2 regions of the Nocardia sp. 149-1B genome follow, and region 1 is predicted to be linked to the other one. Evidence: riboswitches for the same ligand, from Rfam matches in the RefSeq annotation. Region 1 holds a riboswitch; the other holds the start of a gene.

Region 1 (14,703 bases):
GGTGGTCTCGCCCGCCGCGCTGGTGGAGCTGCTCGCCCGCTCGTAGTGACCTCGTCGCGGCGTCGTCGTGGCACGTTCACCCGGCGTCGCGAGGCTGGCCGCATGTTGTGGGTCGTCGTACCGGCGCTGGACGAGGCCGAGAACCTGCGCGTGCTGGTGCCGCGCATCGCCGCCGAGGTCTCCACGTTCGACCCGTCGGGCCGCGTGCTCGTCGTCGACGACGGCTCGACCGACGACACCGGGAAGGTGATGGCGGCGCTGATGGCCGAGATCCCCTCGGTCGAGCTCGAGACGCTGCGCCACAACCTCGGCAAGGCCGCGGCGCTGCAGCGCGGCTTCCGGCGGGCGCTCGACGGGGGCGCCGACGTGGTCGTGATGATGGACGCCGACGGTCAGGACGACCCCGCCGAGCTGGAGCGGCTCCTCGAGCGCATCGACGCCGGCGCGGACCTGGTCACCGGAGCCCGGCTGGTGCGCCAGGACCGGTTCGTGAAGCGCACGACCTCCCGGGTCTACAACCGGACCACCGGGCTCCTCTCGGGCGCACCCGGCCGCGACTTCAACTCCGGCTACAAGGCGATGCGCGCCGCGGTCGCCGAGGACGTCTCGCCGATGCTGTACGGCGAGATGCACCGCTACCTGACGGTGATCGCCCACGGCATGGGCCACCGGGTCTCCGAGGTGCCGGTGCAGCACCACGCCCGGATGTCGGGGTCGAGCAAGTACGGCCTGGCCCGCTTCTGGCGCGGGTTCGCCGACCTGTTGACGGTGCGGTTCCTGCTCAGCTACGAGAACCGCCCCTCCCACCTGTTCGGGGCCGTCGGGATGGCCAGCCTGCTGCTCGGCTTCCTCACGCTGGGCTACCTGACGGTCGTCAAGACCCTCGGGGAGCCGATCGGCGACCGGCCGCTGCTGATCGCCGGGGTGCTGATGGTCATGGCCGGGTTGCAGCTCACGCTGTTCGGTCTGCTCGCCGAGATGGTCGTGCACGCGCGCAACCGGGGCCTGGGCCAGCGCACGTGACCGCTGGCGTACCCCGCCCTCTGCTCGTCGTGGCCGCGGCCGTCCTGGCCTGCGCGACCGTGATGGTCTTCGCGGGCGGTTGGCGGATCGGGGTGTCCTGGGACGAGACCTACCACGTGCTGAGGATGCGGAACTACCTCGGCAGCTCCGGGTGGTACGTCCTCGACCAGGACCTGCACGGCGACGCACCCGGTCCGTGGGCGGGGACCGTCTACGTCTACGCGCCGGTGACGATGCTGCTCCTGCACGGTCTGGGGCTGCTGACGGGCGTCGACGGCGCCGGCGAGGTGTCGACGACCGCGACGGCGTACGCCGTGCGCCACCTGGGTGTCGGCCTGCTCTCGCTCCCGGCACTGGCCGCGGTCGCGGCCCTGACGCGGCTCGCGCTGCGGTCGTGGAGCTGGGGCCTGGTCGCCGCGGCCGCGCTGGCCGCGATGCCGGCGTGGACCGGGCACGCGATGTTCAACGTCAAGGACGTGCCGGTCTCGACGGGCTACACGCTGGCGTCGCTGGGCTTCGCGGTGGTCGCCGTGGCCGGGCGGCGTCGCCTGGTGGTCGCCGGAGCCGCGACCGCGGCCGCCGGCGTGGTGCTGGCCGCCGGCACCCGCCCCGGGATCTGGCCCGGCCTGGCCCTCGCGGCGCTGGCCGCTCTGCTGCTCGGGCGGGGCGACCGGGTCGCGCGCTCGCTGGCCGTCGTCACGGCGATCGGTGTCGGCGTCGGTGTGATCGCGCTCGTCTACCCGGCACCGTTCGGCACGCCGTGGGAGGCGCTGACGGGTTCGGTGTCGGAGTCCTCGAAGTTCGGTGGCTCCAGCGGGAGCAGGTGGTACGTCCCGGCGTTCCTGATCACCGAGGTCCCCACGCTGCTGCTCCTGCTCGGCGGTCTCGGCGCGGTCCTCGCCGTACGCCGGCTCCGCGCCGACCCGGCGCGCATCGTGCTGGTCGTGGTGCTGCTGCAGGCGTTCGCCCTGCCGCTGCTGTCGATCGCGCGGGGCTCGAACCTCTACAACGGCCTGCGCCAGCTGCTGTTCGCCTACCCGGCGCTCGCCGTGCTCGCGACGCTCGGCATCGCGGCCGTGGCCGCGCACCGCCGGGGCTGGTCGCTCGCGGCGCTCGCGCTCGTGGCGCCGGTGGTCGTCCAGGTCCAGCTGTTCCCCTACAACTACGCCTACTCGAGCATCCCGGCCGCGGCGCTCGCGCCCGACGTGGGGGAGCGGTGGCCGACCTACGACCTACCGACCGACTACTGGCGCACGAGCGTGCGTGAGCTGGCGCCGTCGATCCCGCGCGGCGGCTTCGTGGTGTGCCAGCCGCACACCGAGGACGGCGTCTTCGTGCGCGAGTCCAACGACGGTCGCGAGAACTGCGCGACCTACGTGGTCGGGCCGTTGGCGGCCTACGACGACCAGCGGCAGGGCACGTGGAGCGCCGGCCCGACCGAGTTCCTCGCGACGGTCAGCGGCGTCGACCGGATCGGGTCGAACTGCACCCGCCTGGCCGACGTGACCCGGCACCTGTGGTGGCGGACGGTCACGATGTCCTACGTCGCCCGCTGCGACCTCGTCCTCGAGGACTACCCCGCGGGCGGTCTCGACCTCGACCACGGCTGGTCCGGCGGCGACATGATGCTCGACGGGTGGTCGGTGCACCACGACGACCCGGGCATCGGGCTGGCGCAGCGCAGCGCCGGGCTGGGTTTCGTGCTGCCCGGCTGGGCGCTCGGTCACGACCTGGTGCTGCGCGGCAGCGCGCTGGGCCGACCCGGCATCGCCCTGGAGGTCAACGGCTCGTCCGTCCAGGTGGGCGGCACCGGCGACGACTTCGCTGCCGACGTGCCGGCCGCCGTGGCTTCGGCGTACGGCGAGGGCCGGCTCGTGATCAGGGTGACCGATGCCGACGGGGACCTGCGGCTGCTGACGCTGCGCGTCTCCGACGCGACCGAGGAGGACCGGTGAAGAGGATCTACGTCGCGACGCTGCGGGCCGTGCGCCGGCTGCTCCAGGTCACCGGGCTGCTCGGTCCCCTCGACCTGGCCGCCCGGCGCTCGCGGACCGCGCTGTGGGTGCGCTCGTGGCTCTCGATCTACGACCTCGACGACATGCTCGACCTGGACGTGCCCTGGTGGACGCTCGCCTCGGCGGACGCGGTCGAGGAGTTCCTGCGCGAGCGCCCGGGCGCCCGCGTGCTCGAATGGGGCTCGGGTGCCTCGACGGCCTGGCTGGCAGGACGGGCCGGTGCGGTGGTGAGCGTCGAGCACGACCCGGGATGGGCGGCTCGCACGGCCGCGGCCCTCGCCGCTCGCGACGCGGACAACGTGTCCCTGCGGGTGGTGGAACCACGCCGTGGCCCGGGCGGAGTCCGCTCGGCCAAGCGGGGCTTCGAGGGCCTGGACTTCACGGCGTACGCCGACGCGATCGACGATGTCGACGGCGAGCTCGACCTCGTGGTGGTCGACGGGCGGGCCCGCGAGGCCTGCCTGGAGCGTGCGGTCGACCGGCTCGCCGACGGCGGGCTGGTGGTGTTCGACAACGTCGACCGGGCGCGCTACCGGGAGGCGATCGCCGCGCTCGGCCCCCGGGCCGAGGTGCGCTGGACCCGCGGCCGCACCCCGGCGCTGCCCTATCCGACCCGCACCGCGCTGATCACCCTGGGGCAGGCGCCGTGAGCCGCCGCCGCTGGATCGACGTGCTGCGCGGCTGCTTCCTGGCCGCGGTGGTCGGGTTCGCGTGGTGGGGCCTGCACGACAAGCACGAGGAGCTCGGGGACGTGCTCCGGCGTACGTCGCCGCTCGGCCTGGCCGTGGCGGCGGCGCTCGTGGTGGCGGGCCTGCTCGTCACCAGCGTGGCGTGGCTGCGGCTCCTCGCGGGCTACGGCCACCGGCTGCCGCCGGGGGAGGGTCGGGCGGTGTTCTTCGTCGGCCAGCTCGGCAAGTACATCCCGGGCTCTGTGTGGTCGATGGGCGCGCACGCCGGCCTGGCCCGCGGGTTCGACGTGCCCGCGCGGGTCACGATCGGCACCTCGCTGACGTTCCTGTGGCTCAACCTCGCCACCTCGGGGCTCGTGGCGGGGTCGTTCGCGCTCAGCGGGGCCTGGGACCCCGGCGTCCCGTGGTGGCTGGTGGCCGGCGGGATCGCGGTCTGCGCGGCCGGGTTGACGCCGTACGCCGTCAACCGGGCCGGCTCGGCGGTCGCCGGCGGCGGGCGCGCGCTGCGGCTCTCGCTGCCCGGGGTGGGCGTGCTGGTGGGCCTGATGGCAGTGACGTGGAGCTGCTACGCGGCGGCGGTGCTGGCGCTGGCGCCCGAGCCGTCGGTCGCGCTCTTCCCGGTCGCGGCCGGGGCGTTCACGACGGCGTACGCCGTGGGCGTGGTGGTCGTGCTCGCGCCAGCGGGTGTGGGCGCCCGCGAGGTCACGCTGATCGCGCTGCTGGCACCGGTCACGGGGGTCACGACCGCCACGGCGCTGGCGCTCCTGACCCGGGTGCTGCACACCGGCGGCGACCTGCTGCTGGCCCTGGGCTCGTGGCTGGCGGTCCGGGCGACACGCCGGCAGGTGGCGCTGTCGGGTCCGGGTGTCGGTGGTCCCTGCGACCGTTCTTGACATGACGACGCGAATCGACTGTGACTCCTGCGAGGTGCGGGGTCTGCACTGCCACGACTGCGTGGTGACGGTGCTGCTCGGGCCCCCGCCCGAGCTCACCTTCGACGACGACGGGCGCCGCGCCCTCGACGTCCTCGCCCAGGGCGGGCTGGTCCCGCCGTTGCGTCTCGTTCAGGCCGTCGACGGTCCACCCGTGGTCGAGTCGGCGTGACGGATGTGACCCGTGTGACTCCTGAGGCGTTGCCCGGGTAAAGATCGGTCCCGCGTGACGAGAAACTCACGGCGACATCCCCGGAAACTTGGCCGCTGCCCGAGAGGCGCATTAACGTGTGTGGCTCAGGTGGCCGTGGGTGTGGATCATTCGGATCCGCGCGGCCACCGCGCTGAGTCTCGGACCGGTTCGCCGGTCCGGGAGCCGGGGAACCATCGGTGGTCCTGGACCACCTGGGGTGAATCGCCTCTCGAGGCGTAGGGCAAATGTCGTGCCCGAATCCGTCAGCTCACCCGGTAGGCGTACGACGTGCAAGGGAGAGCGCCCGCTCGTGCTGAACGGCCGGAAGCGACTGATCACCATCTTGTCCGGTGGCGCCATGATCGCGGCGGTGGGCCTCATGCCCTCCTCGCCCGCGCAGGCGCAGCCCGACATCACCGACGTCCAGGCCCGGGTCGACCGGCTCTACCACGAGGCGGAGCAGGCTTCCGAGCGCTACAACGACGCCAAGCTCCAGCTCCACGCCCTCCAGAGCGACCTCGGCTCGCTGCGCGCGGACCAGGACCGCCAGGACGCCCGGCTCCAGGTCGTGCGCGAGCAGGTCCAGGACTCCGTGGTCCGGCAGTACGAAGGCCAGAGCCTGACCGCGGTCGGCCAGGTCGTCGTCTCCGACGACCCGCAGGCCTTCCTCTCCCAGCTCTCCACGATGTCGGCCTTCAACGACATGCAGTCGCAGCTGTTCGACGACTACGCCACCGAGCTGAAGTCGCTCGACATCCGCAGCGACGCCACCAGCAAGCGCGCCGGTGACGTCGCCGAGCTCGAGAAGAAGCTGGCCACCGAGAAGGCCACGATCGACGAGAAGCTCTCCGCCGCCAAGTCGCTGCTCTCCGACCTCAAGGCCCAGGAGCGCGAGGACATCCTGTCCCGCGGCACGGTCCGGGCCCCCTCCGACGTCCCCGCCTCGGGGCGCGCGGCCGCGGCGGTCCAGTACGCCCTGGCTCAGGTGGGCGACGCCTACGTCTACGGCGCTGCCGGGCCGAGCGCGTTCGACTGCTCCGGGCTCACGATGATGGCCTGGGCCCAGGCCGGCGTGGCGCTCCCGCACTCCTCGAGCGCCCAGTTCAGCTCCGGTCCGCACATCGCCTCCAGCGACCTGCAGCCCGGTGACCTGGTGTTCTACTACAGCCCGATCAGCCACGTCGGCATGTACATCGGCAACGGCCTGATCGTCCACGCGGCCAACCCCGGCACCGGCGTCACGGTGTCCAGCGTGTTCTCGATGCCCTACTCCGGCGCGGTCCGCCCCGGCTGATCCTCGGCCGACTGGTGAGCGACACCACCGACCAACGCAGAGAGGCCGGTCGTCCACGATGGTGGGTGGCCGGCCTCTCGCTGTGCCTGGTGGTGGCCACCGGGCTGTTCGCCTGGTGGCTGACCGACGACGACGTCTACGTCGCCTCCACGCCGCATCCCCAGTCGCAGAGCGCGTCGCCCGGCCTGGCGGCCCAGACCCTGGCGAGGTTCCAGCGTGCGGTCGGTGCCGATGACGCCGCCGCGGCCGAGGCGCTCGCGCCGGCCGACGACCCCGCCGCGGCCGCGCTGCTCTCGGCGCTGGTGCACAACGCCGACCAGCTCGACGTCGCCGACTTCACGTTGCGCTACGTCGACGCCGAGGGCGCCCCGGCCGCCGACGGCTCCTGGACCGCCGCCGTCGACGCCACCTGGCGGTTCGCGGGCTTCGACCGGTCCTCGGCGCACGCCGAGGTGACCGTGCACCTGCGGCAGGAGGGCGACGCGGTGGCCCTGACCGGGTTCGGCGGCGGCGACCGGGTGTCGCCGCTGTGGCTCACGGGCCCGCTGCAGGTGCGGCGCACCGCGCGGACCCTGGTGCTGGTGGACGGGACCGCCGCCGAGGCCGACCGCTACGCGCGGCGGGCCACGACCGCGGTCCCCGTCGTACGCCGCGTGCTCCCCGACTGGGACCGCGGCCTCGTGGTCGAGGTGCCGAGCTCGGTCGACGAGCTCGACCAGGCGCTGAACGCCGAGCCGGGCACCTACGACCAGATCGCCGCGGTCACCACCTCGACGGACGGCTCGCTCGCCCCCGACGCGCCCGTGCACGTGTTCGTGAACCCCGACGTCTACGCCGGCCTGCGCCCCACCGGCGCCCAGGTCGTGATGAGCCACGAGGCCACGCATGTCGCGGCGAACGCGTGGACCAGTCAGATGCCGCTGTGGCTGCTAGAGGGGTTCGCCGACTACGTCGCGCTGCGCGACGTCGATCTGCCGGTCTCGCGCTCGGCGGCCCAGATCATCGCCGAGGTGCGTCGCGACGGTGCTCCCCGGGCGCTGCCCGGGGCCGCCGAGTTCGGCACCCGCGCGACCCACCTGGGAGCGACGTACGAGAGCGCCTGGCTCGCCTGCCGCCTGCTCGCGCAGGACGGCGGCCAGGCCGGCCTGGTGCGGTTCTACCGGGCGGTGGACGGCGGCCGCCCGGTGGGCGCCGCCCTGGAGTCGGTGTTCGGCATGTCGACCCGCGACCTGACCGAGCAGTGGCGCCACCTGCTCGTAGACCTGGCCCTGCCACAATCGACCGGGTGAGGACCCCGCCCGTCCGAGGTGAACGCCGCGTGGCGCTCGCCGTGACCCTCCTCGGCGGACTCGCGTTCGTCGTGCTCGCCGCCTGGCTCGTGCCGTGGCACCCGGTCCCCGGCGGCACCCCCGGGCCCGCCGACGCGGCCTCGGTGTTCACCCCGGCCGAGATCGAGCGTGGCGAGGACTTCGCCCGGTGGGCGCGGGTGTGGAGCTGGAGCTCGCTTGCGGTGTCGCTCGCAGTCGCCTGCGTGCTGGGTCTCGGCCCCTGGGGCGAACGGCTCGCGCGGCGGTTGCGGGGCTGGTGGTGGGTGCGGGTCGTGCTCGCCGTGGCGGTCCTGGCGGTGGTCGGGCGGGTGATCACGCTGCCGTTCGCCGTGCTGCTGCGCCGCCATGCCCGCGACCACGGGCTCACACACCAGTCGTGGCCGGGGTTCGCGGCCGACCTGGTGAAGAACGAGCTGGTGGGGATCGTCGCGACCTCGATCGTGCTGATCGTCCTGGTGGCGTGTGCCCGGCGCTGGACGCGGGCCTGGCCGGCCGTGGCCGGCGGTCTGCTGGGGGCGCTGGTGCTGGCCGGGTCGTTCGTCTACCCGGTCGTCATCGAGCCGCTGTTCAACTCCTTCACCTCACTGCCCGACGGGCCGCTGCGCACCGAGGTGCTCGAGCTCGCCGCACGTGAGCACGTGGCCGTCGACGACGTGCTGGTCGCGGACGCCTCCCGGCGTACGACCACGCTCAACGCGTACGTCTCCGGCTTCGGCAGCACCCGCCGGGTGGTGCTCTACGACAACCTCGTCGACGACGTGCCGCGCGACCAGGCGCTCTCGGTGGTCGCCCACGAGCTCGGGCACGCCCGCCACGACGACGTGCTCACCGGCTCGCTGCTCGGTGCGGCCGGAGCGGTGTTCGGCGTCGGGCTGCTGGGACTGCTGGTCGGGCGCCGCCGCCCGCAGATGGGCGACCCCGCGGTGGTGCCGCTGGTGCTCGCGCTGCTGGCCATCGGCACGCTGCTCGCGAGCCCGGTGCAGAACGGCATCAGCCGGCAGATCGAGACCCGAGCCGACGTCGACGCCCTCGAGACCACCCACGACCCCGAGGCGTTCATCGGGGTGCAGCGCCAGCTCGCGCTGCACTCGCTGGCCGACCTGACCCCGCCCGCGTGGTCGCAGTTCTGGTTCGGCTCGCACCCCACCACGATGACCCGGATCGCGATCGCCCGGCAGCTGGGGGACCACTCCTGAGCACGGCCCGGACATGACAGTGGCCGCGGACCTCGCGGTCCGCGGCCACTGGATGGCTCGACGAGCTATCAGGGGCAGGCGGTGTTCGCGGTGTCGGTCGCGCTGCCTCCGGCCACATTGGTGCAGGTGTCCCTGAACATGCTTGTCACGTTGCTGCCCAGAGCGAACACGAGGACGACGATCAGCGCGGCGATGCCTCCCACCAGCAACCCGTACTCCACGGCGGACGCGCCGCGCTCGTTGCGGTTGCGCTGCATCGTGAACATGTTCCGCAGGAACTCGAGCATGGTGTTTCTCCCTCTCCATGTTGGTCCCGAGATCGGACCGGAGGGGTCCCTCAACCCCTCGGGCGTCATCGTGTCCTGTGACTGCAGTCACCCGGATCAGGAGAACGCTCGCGTCTGGATAGCCCGAAATGACTAGGCCTCGGCGCCGAACGGACATCGTTCGCACCGCTCGGGTGGGCTAGGCCGGGCGGGACCAAGGTCCCGGGACCAAGGTCCCGAAAGCTAGGTCGCGACGAGCGAGGCTGAGCTCAGTGCGCGGCGTCGGTCGGGCGCACGCTGGAGAGCAGCCCGACCCGCATCGCGGTGACCAGCGCCTGGGCGCGGTTGACGGCGCCGAGCTTCTGGTAGATGTGCGCGATGTGCGACTTCGCCGTCGACTCGCTCATGAACAGCCGCTCGGCGATCACCGCGGTGCCCAGGCCGTCGGCGAGCAGCAGCAGCACGTCGTGCTCACGGTCGGAGAGCCGGGCCGTGGTCGCCCCGACCCGGCGCACCATCGCGTCGGCCAGCCCGCTGCACACGAACGAGCGCGGCGAGACCGCCGCGTGCCGGATCGTGCGGACGACCTCCTGCGCGGGCGCGTCCTTGCCGACGAACCCGGACGCGCCGGCCTCCATGGCCGCGAAGATCTGGTCGTCGCCCGAGTGCATGGTGAGCACCACGAGGCCGATCGTGTCGCTCTCGCGGCGTACGGCCCGGGCGATGTCGAGCCCGGTGCCGTCGGGGAGCTGGAGGTCGGCGACCACGACGTCGGGCCGCAGGTCGGCGACCGCGGCCAGCCCGGCGGCCATGGTCGCCGCCGTACCGACGACCGTGAGGTCGTCCTCGAGCTCGATGACGGCCGCGAGGCCGCTGCGGATCAGCTCGTGGTCGTCGACGAGCAGCACGGAGGTCACGCGGTCACCACGTCGTCCTGGGCCGCCGCCACGATCTCGACGGGTGCCGCCGGAGCGGGCACGCGCACCGTCACGCTGGTGCCGTGGGGCCGCTGCGGGTGTACGTCGAGGCGCCCGCCGATCAGGGCAGCGCGCTCCCGCATGATCTCGAGTCCCTGGGAGTCGCGCCGGGCCGGGCCGAGCCCGGTGCCGTCGTCGCGCACGATCAGCACCGCGCGCGGCGGCCGAACCCGGCAGTGCACGTCGATGGCGCTGGCGCCGGCGTGCTGCACGGCGTTGGTCATCGCCTGCTGGGCGATCCGGAACAGCTCGGCCTCGACCTCCGGACGCAGCCGGGTCTCCCGCTCGTCGAGCGTGACGTGCACGGGGATGCCGGAGGACTCGGTGAGCTGGCGGGCCAGGCTGCCGAGGGCGGCTCCCAGGCTCGCGCTCTCGCCCACGCCGGTGCGCAGCGTCAGGACCGACCCACGCACCTCGGAGACCACCGACGTGATCCGCTGGCGCAGGGCCTCGATCCGGGCGCTCTGCGCCGGACTGCCCGGGTCGGCCGCCAGCGCGTCGACGAGGTAGCCGAGTGATGCGATGTCCTGCGCGAGACCGTCGTGCATCTCCCGGGCCAGCCGGCTGCGCTCGCGGGCCGTCGCGCGGTCGCGCAGGGTCTCGAACAGCAGGGCCGTGTCGAGACGGACGACGCTCGCGGCGAGCCGCGCGCTCAGCGCGCGGATGCGCTCCTCGAGCCCCAGCTGACCGGCGTCGAGGCGCTCGGACAGCAGCCCGGCCACGACGCCCACGGTCGTGCCGCCCGAGTGCAGGGGGAACGCGAACGCCTGGCCGTCGATGATCGCGCGGTCCGCCCACCAGCACGTGGTGGCGATCTCCTCGACCGGGTCGCGCTCGGGCGAAGGGCCCAGGGACCAGGTGACGAGAGGGGAGAGGTCTCGGACCGGGGCGACGTAGACCGTCAGCACCTCGGCGGGCAGGTCGTCGCGGACCGAGTCCAGGAGCCGGGTCCCGAGCGTGGCGGGGTCGAGCCCGGAGCCGAAGTCGTCGGACAGCTCGATCAGCTGCCGGATCAGCGCCTGGGCGTCGTGGTAGGCGCCCAGCGGGTCCGGCCCGCGACGCAGCACCGCGTGCAGGTACGTCGCGATCATGCCGAGCCCGATGGCGGCGACGCTCCAGGTCATGATCGCGAGCCCCTCGTCGTTGCTGACCGGTCGTCCCGCGCCGAGCGCGACCGTGAGCAGCGCCCCGAGCTCGGAGATGATCGCCAGGGACGCCCCGGCGGCTCCGGCGCGCAACGCCGCCGTCAATGGCCCGATGGCGAGGGCGCCGAGCATGGCGGTCGAGGTGTGCAGCGCGACGCCGCAGACCGCGCCCACCGTGAGCGGCTCGAGCACCGTCGTCAGCCAGACCGGCAGCGACCGGTTGAGCTCGGAGAGCTCACCGAGCAGCCAGGTGCCGCCGATCGCGAGCAGCGCGAGCAGGGCCGGGGTGTCCTGGGTCCACAGCGCGGGCGCGAGCAGCGCGACGAGCGCGCACAGCCGGGCGGCCCCGGCGATCCGGAACAGGTGCCAACCGCGGCGCGCGCGGACCGTCTGGGTCGGCATCAGAACGTGTCCATGATGCTGAGGACCGCCGGACCGAGGACGACCACGAACAGGCAGGGGAGGATGCAGAAGATCAACGGGACCGTCATCTTCACCGGCACCTTCTGGGCGCGCTCCTCGGCGTGCTGGCGGCGCTTGACCCGGATCTCTCGGGACTGCACCCGCAGCACCTGCGCGATCGGGATGCCGAGCGAGTCGGCCTGCACCATCGCCCCGACGAAGGTGCGCAGCTCTGCGACCGTGGTGCGGGCGGCCAGGGCGCGCAGGGACGCCGCCCGGCTCTGGCCGAGCTGCATCTCGCGCAGCACCCGGGCGAGCTCCTCGGCGAGCGGGCCCTCGGTGTGGCGGGCGACCTGCTGGACGGCGGCATCGAAGCCGAGCCCGGCCTCGACGCTGATCGTGAGCAGGTCGATCGCGTCCGGCAGCTCGCGCCGGATCCGCTCGGCCCGGTCGTAGCCCTTCTGGTACAGGTACAGGCCCGGGGTGAAGAAGCCGATGACGAGGCCCGCCAGGAGGAGGAGCACCAGCACGGGGGTCGCCGGTTCGAGGAGCAGGGCGACGACGCCGGAGCCGACGAGCCCGGCGATCGCGCCCAGCACGGTGCCGGTCAGGTAGCGGTCCACGGACCACCCGGGCGGGTTCCCGGCGAGGTCGAGCCGGTGCCGCACCCGCTCCGCCGCCTCGCGGCCCGCGAGCCGTCGTCCGAGGCCGAGGGCCCGGTCGCGCAGGGGCTCGAGCACGCGCTCGCCGAACGGCGCCTCCACCTCCGCGGTGACGGCCTCGGGGGCGGCCGAGGAGGCCCGCACCAGCTCGAGGGAGCGCGCGACCCCGCTGGTGTCCCCGGCGTCGCCGAGCGCGAGCGCGAGCAGCAGCACCGCCACCGCGAGGAGGACCGCACCGAGGAGCAACGTCATCTCAGACCTCCACCCGGACCAGGCGGCTCATCCAGAACGCGCCGACCGCCAGCCAGAGGACTCCGCCCACGAGCATCACGATGCCGCGGGGGTCGTCGAAGAGCGGCATGAGGTACGCGCGGCTGGTGAGCAGCAGGTAGAGCATGAACACCGGGGGCAGCACGCCGAGCACCCAGGCCGAGAGCCGGCCCTCGGCTGAGAGTGCCGCGACCTGGCGGCGCACGAACTCGCGCTCGCGCATGGTCGCCGCGACCGTGTCGAGCAGCTCGGCGAGGTTGCCGCCGACCTGCCGCTGGATCCGGATGGCCATCACCGCCCAGGCCAGGTCGGGACTGCCGAACCGCCCGGCCACGTCCTCCAGCGCGTCCTCCAGCGGCACACCCAGCCGGGTCTCGACGAGGGCGCGCCGGAACGCCGCCGCCACCGGCTCGGGTCCCTCGCGAGCGACCGTGTCGGCGGACTGGGCGAGCGAGAGGCCGGCGGCGAGGGAGCCCGACATCAGCTGGAGGGTCTCGGGGACGGCGGCGCCGAACGCCCGGTGCCGCCGGCTCCGGCGCACACCGAGGTAGGCCCACGGCCCGAGCCCGCCCGCGAGCAGGAACAGCATGAACAGGGGGAGGTTGCCGGCGCCGACGGCGAGACCGACCAACCCGGCGCCGACGAGCACGCCGGTGTGCACGAGCAGCCACTCGGCCGGCTCGAGGCGGCTCCCGGCGCCGTCGAGACGGTGCCGGATGCGGTCCTCGAGCCCGCGGTTGCGCCGCAGCACCTGCGAGGCGGCGCCGGTGGCCTGAGCCAGGGCATCCGGCCGGTCGGGGGGCGCGGCCGAGGTGGGGGCGGTGCCGCCGACGTACGCCGTGACCCGCTCGGCCGGGGTGAGCTCCGGCGTCGGCGCGGGGGAGAGGAGCAGCACCAGCAGCGCGAGGAGACCGAGGCCGATGGCGGCCGCGCCGGCCACCAGCAGGAGGCTCATCGCCGTCCCGCCACAAACAGGGCAGGGTCGACGCTGACGTTGGAGCCGGCGAGCTTATCGAGCAGCTTGGGCCGCAGCCCGGTGGCCGCGAGCGACCCGAGCGAGCGGCCGTCGGCGTCGAAGCCCGGGCTCTGGTCGAACACGAAGATGTCCTGGAGGGTGACGACGTCGCCCTCCATCCGCTCGACCTCGGTGATGTGGGTGATGCGGCGGCTGCCGTCCTTGAACCGGGTCTGGTGGACGATCAGGTCCAGGGCCGAGGCCATCTGCTCGCGGATCGCCCGCATCGGCAGGTCCATGCCGGCCATCAGCACCATGGTTTCGATGCGCGCCAGGGTGTCGCGCGGCCCGTTGGAGTGCACGGTGCAGATCGAGCCGTCGTGGCCCGTGTTCATCGCCTGCAGCATGTCCAGCGCCGAGGCGTCGCGGACCTCGCCGACGACGATGCGGTCCGGGCGCATGCGCAGCGCGTTTCGCACCAGGTCGCGGGTGTCGACGCCGCCCTTGCCCTCGATGTTGGCGGGTCGGGACTCGAGACGGACGACGTGGTCCTGCTCGAGCTGGAGCTCGGCCGCGTCCTCGATGGTGACGATCCGCTCGTCGGAGGGGATGAACGACGACAGCACGTTGAGCGTGGTCGTCTTGCCGGCGCCGGTGCTGCCCGAGACGATCACGTTCAGCCGGCCCCGGACGCAGGCCGCCAGGAAGTCCCGGGCCTGCGAGGTGAGCGTGCCCGACCCGACCAGGTCGTCGGCGGTCAGCGGGGTCGTGGCGAACCTGCGGATCGTGAGCGCGGAGCCGTCGATCGAGAGCGGGGGGATCACCGCGTTGACCCGGCTCCCGTCCGGCAGGCGCGCGTCCACCATGGGGCTGGACTCGTCGACCCGCCGCCCGATCCGCGACACGATCTTGTCGATCACCCGGCGCAGGTGGTCCTCGTCGACGAACCGAGCGGCCGTCGGCTCGAGGCGTCCGTCCCGCTCGATCCAGATGCTGTGCGCACCGTTGACCATCACCTCCGAGACCGACGGGTCGCGCAGGAACGGCTCGATCGGGCCGTAGCCGAGGATGTCGTCGCTGATCTCCTGCGTCACGCGGGCCCGGTCGCTGTGGCTCAGCGGCCGGTCCTGCGCAGCCAGCACATCGGCCAGGACGGCGCGCACCCGCTGGTCGAGCTCGGCCTGGTCCATCTCGGCGTCGTACAGCTGTGGCCCGAGCTGCTGGAGCAGCTCTGCGTGCACGCTGCCCTTGATCTCCTCGATCCGATCCCCTCGTCCGGCCTGCGACTTGCGGCGCCCCAGGGCGGCCTCGGCCGCCGGCTCGGCTGCGGCTTCGGCACCGGGCTCGGCGGTGGCG
Region 2 (14,703 bases), 2.0 Mb from region 1:
ACCGACTCGCGCCGCCAGACCGCCGTGATCGCCTGGGCCGTCGGGGTGGGGGCCGGTGGGTGCCCCGTCACTGTCCCGGAGCGCTGAACATCTGCCGGATCTCGACCGAGCCCTCCCAGCCTGGCCAGTGCTGCTGGTGCAGCTCGAGCACCCGGCGGGCGCCCTCGACGGCCTCCTCGTGGCTGCGCACCTCGGTGATCGCGTAGCCGCCGGCGACCTCCTTGCCCTCGGCGTAGGGCCCGTCGACCTGGGTGATCGCGCCGGAGCGGAGGTGGATCTCGGTGCTGTCGCGCATCCCCGACAGGCCGCCGGCCTCGAGCATGGTGCCGTCGGCGAAGGCCTGGCCCATCTCGGCGCCCATCGCCTCCACGAGCGCCGGGGGCGGCTCGCCGAGATCCTCGATCATCTTCACGAACGTGATGTAGCGCATCGGTGCCTCCTGCTGTCGCGGGTGTTGTCAGGAGTACGTCGGACGAGCGGCCCCGGTTTCGACAGCCGGCCTCGCTCAGCTCGCCTTGCGGGCCGCGGCCTTCTTGGCGGGTGCCTTCTTGGCGGCGGTCTTCTTCGCCGGGGCCTTCTTCGCAGCCGTCTTCTTCGTGGCCGCCTTCGTGGCCGGCGCCTTCTTGGTCGCCGCCTTCTTCGCGGGCATCGCCTCGTCCTTCGACTCGTCCTCGTCCTCGTCCGAGTCGGACCCCGAGCCGGTGGGTGCCTCGCCCCGCGCGGACTTGGCCGCGTCGACGGAGCGCTGCAGCGCGGCGAGCAGGTCGACGACCTCGCCGGAGGACTTGGTCGACGTGGCGGTGCGCTTGACCTCGCCGCCCTCGATCTTGGCCTTGACGACCGCCTCGACGGCCTCGGCGTAGTCGTCCTCGAAGTCGGCGGGCTCGAAGTCACCCGCCAGCGTCTCGACGAGCATGTTGGCCATCTTGACCTCGGCCGGCTTGACGTCGCCGGTCTCGACGGAGAAGTCGGGGGTGCGGACCTCGTCGGGCCACATCATGGTCTGCAGCACGATGACGTCGCCCTTGTCGGTGGAGCGCACGCGCAGGACCGCGACCGAGGTGCGCTGGCGCAGCGCCACGGTGACCACGGCCATCCGGTCGGCGTCCAGCAGCGCCTGGCGCAGCAGCGCGTAGGGCTTCGCCCCGGACTTCTCGGGCTCGAGGTAGTAGGACTTCTCGAACAGCATCGGGTCGATCTGGTCCGAGGGCACGAACTTCTCCACCGCGATCTCGCGCGAGGAGGTCGACGGCAGCTCGGCGAGGTCGTCGTCGGTGAGGATCACCATCTCGCCGTCCTCGGTCTCGTAGCCCTTGGCGATGTCGGCGTACGGCACCTCCTCGCCATCGAGCGAGCACACCCGTTGGTACTTGATCCGGCCGCCGTCCTTCGCGTGCACCTGGCGGAACGACACGTCGTGCGACTCGGTCGCGGCGTAGAGCTTCACGGGCACGCTGACCAGCCCGAAGGACACCGCGCCCTTCCAGATCGCACGCATCCGCTGTCCTCCTCGTCGTGGGGTGCCCGCCGTGGTCCCCGGAGTAAGTGCCCAGTGTGACTCATGGGAATGCCCGGAGTCATCGCCTCAGGCAGGATGGGCCCATGCGCCCCATGCTCGCCACCCAGGGCCGGCACGTGCCCGCCGGCGACGCCTGGGCGCACGAGGTCAAGTGGGACGGCGTTCGCGCCCTGACGGACGTGACCGGTGGCGAGCTGCGGATGACCAGTCGCAACGAGAACGCCATCACGATCGCCTGGCCCGAGCTCGCGACCAGCCCGCTGGGTGAGCGGGACCTGCTCGTCGACGGGGAGATCATCGCCCTCAACGCCCGCGGGCTGCCCGACTTCCGCACGCTCCAGGAGCGGATGCACGTGCGCAAGGCGACCACCGCCGCCCGGCTCTCGCGGGAGGTGCCGGCGACCTACATGGTCTTCGACCTGCTCCGGCTCGACGGCCGCGGCCTGACCGGCGAGCCGCTCGACGTACGCCGTGAGCTGCTCACCGGCCTCGAGCTCGACGGCACCTGGCAGGTCCCGGCCGCGTACGACGACGGGGCGATGCTGTACGACGCGACCCTCCAGCAGGGCTTCGAGGGCATCGTCAGCAAGCGGCGCACGTCGCGCTATGTGTTCGGGGAGCGCTCCCCGCACTGGCAGAAGTTCGCCCACCGGCACCGGGTGACCTACGTCGTGGGCGGCTGGCGGCCCCAGGAGGGCACCACCGACCGGCTGGCCTCGCTGCTCGTCGGGGAGCCGGGTCCCGATGGCCTGCTCTACCGCGGCCGGGTCGGCAGTGGCATCGGGCCCAAGCAGGGCGCGGCGCTGGCCGGGCTCGTCGCCGGACTCGGCCGAGCCGACAGCCCGTTCGCCGACGAGGTGCCGTTGGTCGACGCTCGGGGCACCCACTGGCTCGAACCGGTGGTCGTGGTGGACATCGACACCCACGGAGTCGGGTACGAGCGCCTGCGCCAGCCCTCGTTCCAGGGGGTCCGCTCCGACCTCACCCCGGAGGACCTGCGCACATGACCCGTGTCCTGCTAGTTGTCCTGGCGCTCACGCTGCTGACGCCGGCCCCCGCCGCCATCGCCGACCCCGTGCACGTGCGGCTCGACGGCGTCGACGTACGCCTGCGCGACGGCACCACCCAGGTCGTCACGGTCAACCACACGACCGGCTACCGCGCCCGGGTCACCTGGTGGGTCCAGCGCGACGGGCGCTGGGAGCAGCGGCTGCAGGCGACCGACGGCCGGATCGGGTACGGCGGCCTGGTGGCCGGACGGCACCGCCACCAGGGCACCGGCACGACGCCGCTCGGCACCTACGACCTGCCCTGGGCGTTCGGCACCCACCGCGCGGACCCGGCCTGGGGCCTGCGCTACCGCAGGATCCGGAGCGGCGACTTCTGGGTGGAGGACAACGGCAGCGAGTTCTACAACCGCTACCGCAACCAGCGCCAGGGCGGGTTCCGCTGGCGGCTCCCGGTCAGCGCCCCGAACGGCTCCGAGCGCCTCACCGACTACCCCGTGCAGTACGAGTGGTCGATCGTCACCAGCTTCAACGCCCGCCAGGTCCGGCACCGAGGCGCGGGGATCTTCCTGCACGTCAACGGCTCCGGGGCGACTGCCGGCTGCGTGAGCGCGCCGCGGCGGTTCATCCGGGCGCTGATGTTCCGGCTCGACCCCGACCAGCGGCCCGTGATCGCGATCGGCCGCTGAGGGCGTCGTGGCCGCCGAGAAGGAGGAAGTCCGCGTCGAGGTCGATGGCCGCACGCTGACGATCAGCAACCTGCACAAGGTGCTCTATCCCCGCACCGGCACCACCAAGGGCGAGGTGCTCAACTACTACGCCCAGGTCGCTCCGGTGCTGCTGCCGCACCTCGCGGACCGGTGCGTGACGCGCATCCGATGGCCGCACGGGGTGCAGGACGGCAGCTTCTTCGAGAAGAACGTCCCAGCGCGCACGCCCTCCTGGGTGCGTACGGCGAAGGTCCCGACCACCGGGTCGCGCGCCCAGTCCGCGGGTGACACGTTGGTGTTCCCGATCGTGGAGGACCTCGCGACGCTCACCTGGCTGGTCAACCTCGCTGCGCTCGAGCTGCACGTCCACCAGTGGACGGTCGACGGCCGGGGCCGCCCGCGCGGCGCCGACCGCCTCGTGATCGACCTCGACCCGGGCGAGCCCGCGGGCCTGCACGAGTGCTGCCAGGTGGCGCTGATGGTGCGCGACCGGCTGGCCGAGCGCGGCCTGGGCGCCACCCCGGTCACCAGCGGCAGCAAGGGCCTGCACCTGTACGCCGCGCTGCCGGACCCGCTGCCGCCGGAGGAGTCGACGGCGCTGGCCAAGGAGGTCGCCGAGGAGCTCCAGGCCGAGCACCCAGCGCTGGTCACCGCGACGATGACCAAGGCGCGGCGCTCGGGGAAGGTGTTCCTCGACTGGTCCCAGAACTCCGGCTCGAAGACCACGATCTCGCCGTACTCCCTGCGCGGCCGGGAGCTGCCGACGGTGGCGACACCCGTGACGTGGGCCGAGGTCGAGGCGGGCTCGGACGACCCGATGGAGCTGGGTCAGTTCCGGTTCGAAGAGGTCCTGGAGCGGGTCGCCGACCACGGCGACCTGTTCGCCGTACCCGGCTGAGATCGGCGGATCGGGGCCCGGACGTCGACGAAATCTGTTACCGAATGGTGGATCTTCCGTGGCGATCGTGTTCATCCGACGTGGAGCGAGCGTGCCTACCTTGAGGATGAAGCACTGAGCATCAGGGGATGACATGACCACCACGACAGCTGCCACCACGGCCAGGAAGCTCATTCTTCCTGTCGGCAGCGTCGTGGGCGCCGGTTTGCTGGCGATGGCGATGGGCGTCCCCTGGACGAGCGCCAGCGAGGGAGCCTCCGGGATCCGGTTGCTGGCCGACGACAACCAGGGCGCGACGCTGACCATCAGCAAGATCGAGCCCGGTGAGTCTGTGTCTCGCAGCGTCACCATCCGCAACTCCGGTGGTGCCCCGTCGAGGCTGTCCTTCCAGGAGACCGGAGACCCCGCGCCGTTCGCGGACGGGGAGCTGCACCTGGTGATCGACCAGGACGGACGCACGCTGTACGACGGCGACTTCGCCGCCATGAGCGACATCGCGCAGGACGTGGGCACGCTCGAGCCCAGGGGTTCGAGCACGTTCACGTTCACGGTGTCGCTGCCCGACGACGCGCCGTTCGCCAACCAGGGCGCACCCGCGTCGGCGTCGTACACGTGGGTCAACTCCGCACCTGGCACCTCGAGTTCCTTCGGCTAGGGGGAACCACCTGCACTGATCGGACCATCGGGACCAGACGGCCACGCGCACCGGGGGGGAGCGCGTGGGACCACCGGACGGGCCCGAACCTGGACGAGTCGTACGGCGCACCTGGGGGGCGCGCCGAACGGCCCGCCCATCCCGGAGGACCTGTCTGTCCGGCGCTGAGTGGGGAAGCGTCGGACGGGCATCCTCCCTGACCCGCACTCGGAGACATCCCCGCATGGAGATCACGACCTCCCCGCACCGCCCGGCGTCGACGCCGTGGGGGCGCTTGCTCGTGCTCGTGGTCATCCTCGCGCCCGTCTCGGTCCTCGTCCTGCTGCCGATCGGCCTGGGCCTGGACCGCTACGTCATGTCCGGCGGCTCCATGGACAGCGGTGCCGAGGGCGGGATCCCGCAGGGGGCGATCGTCCTCGAGCGCGCGGTCCCGGTCGGTGACCTGCGACGTGGGGACGTCATCACGTTCCGGCCACCCGCGAGCGCCGGGGTCGACGGTCTCGTGACCCACCGGATCGTGCACATCGGCCCCGAGGGGATCATCACCCGCGGCGACGCCGAGCCGGCTCGCGACCCGTGGGTGCTGCAGCCCTCCGGCCCCACGCTGCCCCGGGTGGTCCGCACCCTGCCGTGGGTCGGGTACGTCTACCTGGTGATCTGCCACCCGATCACCAGGACCCTGCTGGCCGGCGCCATCGCGCTCCTCGTGCTCGTGATCGCCGCGGAGATCCGCCGGCGCCGGGAGGCGGCCGCGGCGCGCCGGGCCGACCCTGGTACGGCGAGCGCGCCCCCGCCAGCGACCGCGTCACGCGAGACACGGGGGGGCGAAGGTTGAGCACTCTCCTCGGAGCGGGTGCCTCGGGCCCTATGCTCCCTCCCATGGCGCACCGAGTTCTAGTCGTGGAGGACGAGGAGGACATCGCGTTCCCTCTCGTCCGGACGCTGGAGCGCGAAGGGTACGACGTCTCGTGGGTGGACAGCGGCCAGAAGGCCCTGGACACCCTGGCGACCTCCCCCGAGGTCGTGATCCTCGACCTCGGTCTCCCGGACATCGACGGCCTCGAGGTGTGCCGTCGCGCCCGGGAGGCGGGGTTCGAGGGGGCGATCATGATCGTCACCGCCCGTGCCGGCGAGCTCGACCGGGTGGTCGGGCTCGACTACGGGGCTGACGACTACCTGGCCAAGCCGTTCGGCCTGGCCGAGCTGCAGGCGCGCGTGCGCGCCCTGCTGCGCCGTACCTCCTCCACCTCGGCCGTGGCCGAGGACGCAAAGCCCGGCGGGCTGCGCATCGACGTGGATGCCCGGCGGGTGTACGCCGGGGAGGAGGAGGTCCCGTTGACCGGCAAGGAGTTCGAGGTGCTGAACATCCTCGCCGCCAACCGGGACAAGGTCGTCTCCCGCGGCCGGCTGATGGCCGACGTGTGGGACGAGAACTGGTACGGCTCGACGAAGACGCTCGACGTCACCATCGGACGGCTGCGCCAGAAGCTCGAGAGCGTGGGTGTGACCGACCGAGTGGTGGCCGTTCGAGGCGTGGGATTCCGCCTCGAAGGCGGAACCGCAGATGCGTGAGCGCCTCACCGCTGCGTTCGTCGTCCTCACCATCATCCTGCTCCTCGGGGCCGGCATCGTCCGCTCATTCGTGCTCCGCGACCTGATCCAGGAGCAGGAGGGCGTCCACCTGCGCCAGGAGGTGGAGCTGATCGGCGCGATCGTCGACGACCGAGCGGCCGCCGGCGGCGAGATCGACGACGCGTTCCTGAGCGGTCTGGTGAGCCCGGACAGCCGCCTGGAGTACGACCCCGCCCGCGGCGACTCGCTGGTCGTGCACGGCCACGACTACGCGGGGAGCGACGACCCCGACTCCGACCTGTCCACGGTCCTCGCGCTCGACGGCGGCCAGCTCACGCTGAGCCAGTCACCCCAGGTCATCCGAGACATCGTCGGCCGCGACACCGGGTCGATCGCCGCGCTGTTCGTCCTGATCGCCGTCGTCGCCGGCATCGCCGGGTTCCTCATCGCCTCGGCCCTGTCCTCGCCGTTCCAGCGGCTGGCCATCGCCGCCGCCGCGCTGGGTCGCGGCCGGTTCGACCTCGAGCTGCCCCGCACCCGCATCCCCGAGGCGCGCGCGATCTCGATCGCGCTGCGCGCCAGCGCGCACCAGCTGGAGGACCGGGTGCACCGTGAGCGGGCCTTCGCCGAGCACGCCTCGCACGTGCTGCGCACCCCGCTGACCGGTCTGCGCCTCGAGCTGGAGGACCTGACCCTGCGCGACGACGTCCCGCCCGACGTGCAGGCGGCCGCGACGCGCAGCCTCGCCGCGGTCGAGGAGGTCGGTGCGGTCGCCTCCGAGCTGGTCGAGATGACGCGGCGCGGCAGCCTGGTGGCCGGAGCCGAGCTGCCGCTCGTCGACCTGGCCACCCAGCTCGCGCAGCGCTGGGCCGACCGGCTCGGGGTCCGCAACCGCATGCTGACCGCGGCCGCCGAGGGCGACCTGACGCTGACCTACACGCCCGGACCCGTCGAGCACGTCACCGACCTGCTGCTCGCCGACGTCGTACGCCGCGGCGCGGGGTCCGTGCGCATCGTGTTCCACGGCGAGCAGGGCGGCCACCTGCGCATCCGCGTCGAGTGCGAGGAGCGTGGCCGGGAGGCGGACGGCGCCGAGCCGATGGACCGCATCGCCCAGGTGACCTCGGTCGTCGAGGCGCTCGGTGGGCGGGTGACCGGCGCCCACCCGGCCGACGGCATCGAGGTGCTGCTGCCGCGTCGGTGAGCGTCGGGACGACCGTCCGGGGACAATGGGCCCCATGACCCACCGCCCGATCGAGACCTGGCTGACCGACATGGACGGCGTGCTCGTCCACGAGGAGGTGCCGATCCCGGGCGCCCAGGAGTTCATCTCGGCCCTGCAGGCCTCCGGGCGGCGGTTCCTGGTGCTGACGAACAACTCGATCTTCACCCCGCGCGACCTGCGTGCCCGGCTGCTCGGCAGCGGCATCGACGTGCCCGAGGACGCGATCTGGACCTCGGCGCTCGCGACCGCTCAGTTCCTCGACGACCAGCGGCCGCACGGGACGGCGTACGTCGTCGGCGAGGCCGGCCTGACCACGGCGCTGCACGACATCGGCTACGTGATGACCGACCGGGACCCCGACTACGTGGTGCTGGGGGAGACCCGCACCTACTCCTTCGAGGCGATCACCCGGGCGATCCGGCTGGTCGACGGCGGCGCCCGCTTCATCGCCACCAACCCCGACGTGAGCGGGCCGAGCCAGCAGGGCATGCTGCCGGCCACCGGGTCGGTGGCCGCGCTGATCAGCACCGCGACCGGGCGCCAGCCGTACTTCATCGGCAAGCCGAACCCGCTGATGATGCGCAGCGCGCTGAACCGCCTCGAGGCGCACTCCGAGACCACGGTCATGGTCGGCGACCGGATGGACACCGACATCATCAGCGGGCTCGAGGCCGGCCTGCGCACGATCCTGGTCACGACCGGCTCGACACGCCCCGAGCAGGTGGCTACCTTCCCCTACCGGCCCACCCGCGTGGTCGACTCCGTGGCCGACCTGCTCGAGCTCGTGGAGCCCGCCGCGATGTGACGTTCGTCCAACCGGACGGCCGATCCACGCGGGGAGTGTGGCCCGGGCCACCCTCGACCCGGTCCGCCGACTCGCGATCGGGCGCGCCGTCTGGTTAACGTCCCCGACCGTTTGCACCATGCACAACCGGTCGCGGGTACGCCGAGTCCTGCCCGTCCGTGACCGGTCGACAACATCCGGGGCAGGAGTGGGGGACCCACCTTCGCGGTCCCGCTCTAGGAGGCTGCTGAACAACTGCTCGTCGCGAGCGTCGCGATGGGCGTGCGATGGCAAGGCGCCGGAGGGAAGGCGGGCTGGATGCCCGACGACCGACGGCAACGCCGCCAGCGTGCGTCCAGCGCGACGCGCAGCAGAGCGTGTTGTTCAGCAGGCTCCTGCACGGGACCGCTCGGGGTGAAGCCACCAGCCGGTGGCCGGGCACCTTCCACGCCCGAACCCGACAGCTCACCTCACAGGCGTGGGAAGGAAACCACGCACATGACCCTCATCCTGCGCGCCCTCGCCAGCGGCGCCCTCGTCATCGGGCTGCTCACCACCGCACCCGTCACCCTCGACCGCGCCCACGGCGCCACGGCCACCGACCGGCAGACCCAGCAGCGGGCGGCCCGCAAGGCCACGCTCCGCAAGGTGGGCCTCGCGACGCGCATCGCCGTGCACCAGAAGGGCGACCCGTACGCCTCCGGCGCCGCCGGCCCGAACGCCTTCGACTGCTCGGGCCTGACGTTCTACAGCTTCCGCCGGGCGGGGTTCTCACACATCCCGCGCACGTCGGCGGCCCAGGCGCACTTCGCCACGCGGATCAAGCGCAGCGCCATGCGCCGCGGCGACCTGATCTTCTTCTACGACGGTGGCGGGGTCTACCACGTCGGCGTGTACGCCGGCTTCATCCACGGTCACCGGTGGGTCCTCCACGCGCCGTACTCCGGCGCGCGCGTGCGCACCGAGCGGGTGTGGACCGACCAGTGGTTCCCCGGGACCCTGCGCTTCCACTGACGTAGAGGGTCGAGTCGGCGCGTCTGCACGCCGTCCGGGCCGGTCCCGGGACCCTGTTCCCGGGACCACGCGCGGACGGACGAGCAACGGCCCGGGGACGAGGGACCAAGGACCCGGGGCAGGGGCTTTACCTCTCTGCGAGAGTGAGGCCATGACCAACGGCGACACCGAGACAGGGGGCGTCGGCGCCACCGGCGCGGCCGCGGCACGACGAGAGATCGGGGTCACCGAGCTGATCCTGCGCGACGCCCATCAGAGCCTGATGGCGACCCGCATGGCGCTCGAGGACATGGTCGACGCGTGCGCGGACATCGACGCGGCGGGCTACTGGTCCGTCGAGTGCTGGGGCGGCGCGACGTACGACGCGTGCATCCGCTTCCTCAACGAGGACCCGTGGAAGCGGCTTCGGACCTTCCGCAGGCTGATGCCCAACAGCAAGCTGCAGATGCTGCTGCGCGGCCAGAACCTCCTCGGCTACCGCCACTACGAGGACACGGTCGTCAACAAGTTCGTCGAGAAGTCCGCCGAGAACGGCATGGACGTCTACCGGACCTTCGACGCCCTCAACGACGTGCGCAACGTGCGCGAGGCCATCAAGGCGGTGCGCCGAGTCGGCAAGCACGCCCAGGGCACGATCTGCTACACCGAGAGCCCGCTGCACACCGTGCAGGGCTACGTCGACATGGCCAACGAGCTGATGGAGCTCGGCTGCGACTCGCTCTGCCTCAAGGACATGGCGGCGCTGCTGCGGCCGCAGCCGGCCTTCGACATCGTCGGGGCGATCAAGGAGTCGCTGGGCCAGGACGTGCGCGTCCACGTGCACTGCCACGCCACCACCGGCGTCACGCTGGTCAGCCTGATGAAGGCGATCGAGGCCGGCGCCGACGTGGTCGACACCGCGATCTCCTCGGTCTCGATGGGCCCGGGGCACAACCCGACCGAGTCGCTGGTCGAGATGCTGCACGGCACGCCGTACGAGACCAACCTCGACGACGAGCGGCTGCTCAAGATCAAGGACCACTTCGCGGTGGTGCGGCCGAAGTACACCGAGTTCATGTCCGCGATCACCGGCGTCGAGACCGAGATCTTCAAGAGCCAGATCCCCGGCGGCATGATCTCGAACATGGAGTCGCAGCTGCGCCAGCAGGGCGCGGGCGACCGCCTCAAGGAGGTCCTCGAGGAGGTGCCGCGGGTCCGCAAGGCCGCCGGCTACCCGCCGCTGGTGACCCCGTCCAGCCAGATCGTCGGCACCCAGGCCGTGTTCAACGTGCTGATGGGCCCCTACAAGGTGCTCACCGCGGAGTTCGCCGACCTGATGCTCGGCTACTACGGCGAGGCCATCGGCCCGCGCGACCCTGAGATCGTCGAGGCAGCGCACGTGCAGACCAAGAAGGACCCGATCACGGTCCGGCCCGCCGACCTGCTCGAGCCCGAGTGGCAGAAGCTCTGCGACGAGGCCAACGCCCTCGAGGGCGCCGACGGCAGCGACGAGGACGTGCTGACCTACGCGATGTTCCCGGGTGTCGCGCCGAAGTTCTTCCTCGAGCGGCCCGAGGGCCCGAAGAACGTCGGCAAGGACCCAGCACAGCAGGCGGCCGAGAAGCTCGCCGCCGCTGCCACCCCCGGCACCGGCCCGGTCAAGGGCCCCATCCACTACGCCGTCTCGCTGAACGGTCACAAGCACGACGTGACCGTCGAGCGAGCCTGAAGGGATCACGGTGAGCAAGAACAAGCACCACCACGCGTCCATGGAGGACCGGATCGCCGAGCTCGCCGAGCGGCGCCACCAGGTCGAGCTGGGCGGCGGTGAGGCCCGCCTGCAGAAGCAGCGCGACGCCGGCAAGCTGACGGCCCGCGAGCGGATCGCCGCCCTGCTGGACGACGGGACGTTCCAGGAGACGGGCATGTTCGCCCGGCACCAGTCGACGTACTTCGGGCTCGACAAGGCCGACTACCCCGCCGACGGTGTCGTCACCGGCGAGGGTGCCGTCCTCGGTCGCCCGGTCCACGTGGCCAGCCAGGACTTCACGGTCGCGGGCGGCTCGGCGGGCGAGGTCCACAGCAACAAGGTCGTCGCGATGATGAAGGCCAGCCTGACGACCGGTACGCCGTTCGTGTTCATCAACGACTCCGGCGGCGCCCGGGTCCAGGAGGGCATCGGTTCGCTGGCCGGCTACGGCCGGGTCTTCTACAACAACGTGCTGCTGTCCGGTGTCGTCCCGCAGGTCGCGATCATCGCCGGCCCGTGCGCGGGCGGCGCGGCGTACTCCCCGGCGCTGACCGACTTCATCATCCAGACCCGCAAGGCCCACATGTTCATCACCGGGCCGAACGTCATCGCCCAGGTCACCGGTGAGCAGGTCACCTCCGACGCACTCGGCGGCGCCGACGCCCACATGGCACGTTCCGGCGTGATCCACTTCGTGGCCGACGACGACGACCAGGCGATCCTGATCGCGAAGAAGCTGCTCAGCTTCCTGCCGCAGAACAACACCGAGGACCCGCCGATCGTCAACCCCGACGACACGATCGAGCCCGACCCGGAGCTGCAGAAGATCGTGCCGCTCTCGGACAAGAAGGGCTACGACGTCCGCGAGGTCATCGCGCACCTCGTCGACCGGTCGGACTTCCTCGAGGTGCAGGCCGGCTACGCCCAGAACATCGTGATCGGCTTCGGCCGCATCACCGGCCGCACGGTCGGCATCATCGCCAACCAGCCCAGCGTGATGTCGGGCGTGCTCGACATCAACGCCTCCGACAAGGGCTCCTGGTTCGTGCGGTTCTGCAACGCGTTCAACATCCCGCTGGTCACGCTGGTCGACGTGCCGGGCTTCCTGCCCGGTGTCGCCCAGGAGCACGGGGGCATCATCCGCCACGGTGCCAAGCTGCTCTACGCCTACTCCGCCGCCACCGTCCCGAAGCTCACGGTCGTGCTGCGCAAGGCCTACGGCGGCGCGTACGTCGCGATGTGTTCCAAGGACCTGGGTGCCGACAAGGTGTTCGCCTGGCCGACCGCCGAGATCGCGGTGATGGGTGCCGAGGGTGCCGCCGAGATCGTGTTCCGCCGCGAGATCGCCGAGGCCGACGACCCCGAGGCCAAGCGCGCGGAGCTGGTCGAGGAGTACCGCTCCACGTTCTCCACGCCGTACGTCGCGGCCGGCCGCGGCCTGGTCGACGACATCATCGACCCCTGCTGCACCCGGGCCGAGCTGTCGCGGGCGCTGGAGATGCTGGCCAGCAAGCGCGACGTGCGGCCCGCCAAGAAGCACGGGTTGGGCCCGACGTGAGCCCCGACATCAGCGTCGAGCAGGAGCTGCTCGCCGCGGTCCGCGAGCTCACGGAGCGGGTGGCGGCCCTCGAGGCCGAGGTCGCCGCCGTCCGCGCGCGGCAGGAGCAGGAGATTCCCGAGGAGGTCGTGCTCGCGATCTCCGCCGCGGTGGCGTCGTTCCTGGGCCACCGCGCCAAGGTCAAGCAGGTGCACTACCGGAGCGGTCAGGCGTGGGCCCAGCAGGGCCGCGTGGCCGTCCAGGGTCACCGGATCATCCACGGTGCCCGGTGAACGGCCAGGCGAAGGCGAAGGTGAGGACATGCAGCTGAAGGTGACCGTCAACGGCCAGGTCTACGAGGTCGAGGTCGAGGTCGAGGAGGAGCAGCCGCCCACGCTCGGCATCTTCATGGCCGGTGGCAACTTCGCCCCGCCCGTGGCGGCTCCCGCCGCTGCTCCCGCCGGTGGCGACGGCGACGGCGTGCGCGCCCCGCTGGCCGGCACCGTCGCCCGGATCCCGGTCGAGGAGGGCCAGGCCATCGAGGCCGGCGCCGTCCTGGTCGTGCTCGAGGCGATGAAGATGGAGACCGAGATCACCGCTCCCGCAGCCGGCACTGTCGGCCGGGTGCTGGTGAAGCCCGGTGAGGCCGTCAGCGGCGGCCAACTGCTCGTCGAGCTGTCCTGAGGGGTTCGGCTCGTTCGAAGACGGAAGGATCCCCGGTTCGTCCCGGGGATCCTTCCGCATGTCCGGGGTCGTGAGCGGCCCGGGCCGGGACTCGTTCCTGCTGCCGGAAGCGTCGTCGTTTGGTCCCCAACGACAGATCGGGAGCGCTCCCATCCGTCGTTGGTGACCAAACGACGGACCAGGCCGGCCCCGGGAGGCAGTGACCAGGCAGGGACCAGGCAGGGTCCGGGGCTACGGCGTGCCGGTGAAGTACGGCGAGTACGCCCAGGTCTTCTTCAGCAGCTGGGCGTACTCCACGTTGAAGGGCGTACCGCCGGTGCCCTGCAGGGGCAGCCACGGCCGGCTCGCCCAGACGTAGGCGTCGACGTACTTGGCAGCGGTCCGGGCGGAGGTGGGGTCCAGCCCCCAGGCGGGGTTGTCCACGTCGGTGGTGGGTGGGATGCCGAGGGCGTCGCACGGTGTCTTCTGCGTCTTGGTCCTGCACGGCGGAATCGCGCCGGGCGGGGTGTAGTGCGAGGCCCCGGGTGGGTTGATCTCGCGGCCGTGGAAGGGGTGGCCGTTGTCTGAGGTGTCCAGGATCGCGTGCTTGCCCGCGATGCCCATCCGGGCCAGCGCGTCGGACACCTTCTGGACGAAGTCGATCTCACGGTCCATGTAGTTCGCGTGCGTGATGTTCATGGAGAAACCGCGGGCGTACTGCACGCCGCTGAGCCGCAGGTACTTCGCCACCGACGCGACGTCGCCGCGGGCCCAGTCCTCGGAGCCCATGTCGAGGTAGGCCGTGGTGTTGGGCAGTGCCGAGAGGGTCTTGACGGTCCAGTTGAGCATCCGTGCGGGCAGCAGGGCCTGGTGCCGGCCGTCCTGGTGCACGTGGCCCTCGAAACCGTCCTTCACGAAGTAGCCGTCCGGCTGCACGATCACCGCGACCCGGCTGGAGCCGATGCCCGCGGCGAAGCTGGTCACGAAGCGGCGGTACGACGCCTGCTCGGCCGGCGTGGGCAGCCGGTCCGCGATGCGCTCCTGGCCCTCCCAGGGGAACATCCGGAACAGCGAGACCGTCACCACCTTGTCGGGGTCGCCGGCCTGCGCGTTCTCGACGTAGGCCCGCACCTTCTCGCCCGCTCGGTCGTCGGGGATCCAGTGGCCGAACCACGTGGCCTTGGCGATCATCGCGAACAGGGCGAGGTCTTCCTGCTGCGCCTGGCCCAGCTTGTTCCACCCGATGTAGGCCGGGTCCTGCAGGCCGGTGTAGACGCCCCACTCCCGGCCCGCCAGGGGGTTGGACGGGTTGGCCTTCTGCACGGTCGTGACGGGTGCGATGTAGAGCGTCTGCTCGGTGTACGCCTCCTGGCCGGTCGCCACCCCCAAC

The links. Region 1 has a riboswitch for cyclic di-AMP ahead of AC3ANS_RS07945 (C40 family peptidase). Riboswitches for the same ligand answer to the same signal wherever they lie in the genome.
Region 2: another riboswitch for cyclic di-AMP. It lies ahead of AC3ANS_RS17350 (C40 family peptidase); the one in region 1 lies ahead of AC3ANS_RS07945 (C40 family peptidase).

What each region holds. Positions count from the first base shown of each region.
Region 1 covers NZ_CM173233.1:1,654,619-1,669,321, forward strand. Annotated here, with positions in the region: gene AC3ANS_RS07915 (NYN domain-containing protein) at 1-46, shown strand, start outside; gene AC3ANS_RS07920 (glycosyltransferase family 2 protein) at 103-1,023, shown strand; gene AC3ANS_RS07925 (hypothetical protein) at 1,020-2,978, shown strand; gene AC3ANS_RS07930 (class I SAM-dependent methyltransferase) at 2,975-3,688, shown strand; gene AC3ANS_RS07935 (hypothetical protein) at 3,685-4,620, shown strand; gene AC3ANS_RS07940 (hypothetical protein) at 4,622-4,831, shown strand; cyclic di-AMP (ydaO/yuaA leader) riboswitch at 4,992-5,150, shown strand; gene AC3ANS_RS07945 (C40 family peptidase) at 5,211-6,146, shown strand; gene AC3ANS_RS07950 (hypothetical protein) at 6,212-7,435, shown strand; gene AC3ANS_RS07955 (M48 family metallopeptidase) at 7,432-8,670, shown strand; gene AC3ANS_RS07960 (Flp family type IVb pilin) at 8,739-8,957, opposite strand; gene AC3ANS_RS07965 (response regulator) at 9,206-9,853, opposite strand; gene AC3ANS_RS07970 (sensor histidine kinase) at 9,850-11,460, opposite strand; gene AC3ANS_RS07975 (type II secretion system F family protein) at 11,460-12,374, opposite strand; gene AC3ANS_RS07980 (type II secretion system F family protein) at 12,376-13,347, opposite strand; gene AC3ANS_RS07985 (TadA family conjugal transfer-associated ATPase) at 13,344-14,703, opposite strand, start outside.
Region 2 covers NZ_CM173233.1:3,613,782-3,628,484, reverse strand. Annotated here, with positions in the region: gene AC3ANS_RS17405 (RNA polymerase sigma factor) at 1-71, opposite strand, end outside; gene AC3ANS_RS17400 (YciI family protein) at 68-430, opposite strand; gene ku (non-homologous end joining protein Ku) at 506-1,498, opposite strand; gene ligD (non-homologous end-joining DNA ligase) at 1,603-2,526, shown strand; gene AC3ANS_RS17385 (L,D-transpeptidase family protein) at 2,523-3,215, shown strand; gene ligD (non-homologous end-joining DNA ligase) at 3,223-4,134, shown strand; gene AC3ANS_RS17375 (hypothetical protein) at 4,268-4,789, shown strand; gene AC3ANS_RS17370 (S24/S26 family peptidase) at 5,013-5,624, shown strand; gene AC3ANS_RS17365 (response regulator transcription factor) at 5,669-6,361, shown strand; gene AC3ANS_RS17360 (ATP-binding protein) at 6,354-7,565, shown strand; gene AC3ANS_RS17355 (HAD-IIA family hydrolase) at 7,600-8,391, shown strand; cyclic di-AMP (ydaO/yuaA leader) riboswitch at 8,772-8,840, shown strand; gene AC3ANS_RS17350 (C40 family peptidase) at 8,869-9,384, shown strand; gene AC3ANS_RS17345 (methylmalonyl-CoA carboxytransferase subunit 5S) at 9,536-11,092, shown strand; gene AC3ANS_RS17340 (acyl-CoA carboxylase subunit beta) at 11,133-12,671, shown strand; gene AC3ANS_RS17335 (hypothetical protein) at 12,668-12,943, shown strand; gene AC3ANS_RS17330 (biotin/lipoyl-containing protein) at 12,972-13,334, shown strand; gene AC3ANS_RS17325 (glycoside hydrolase family 6 protein) at 13,566-14,703, opposite strand, start outside.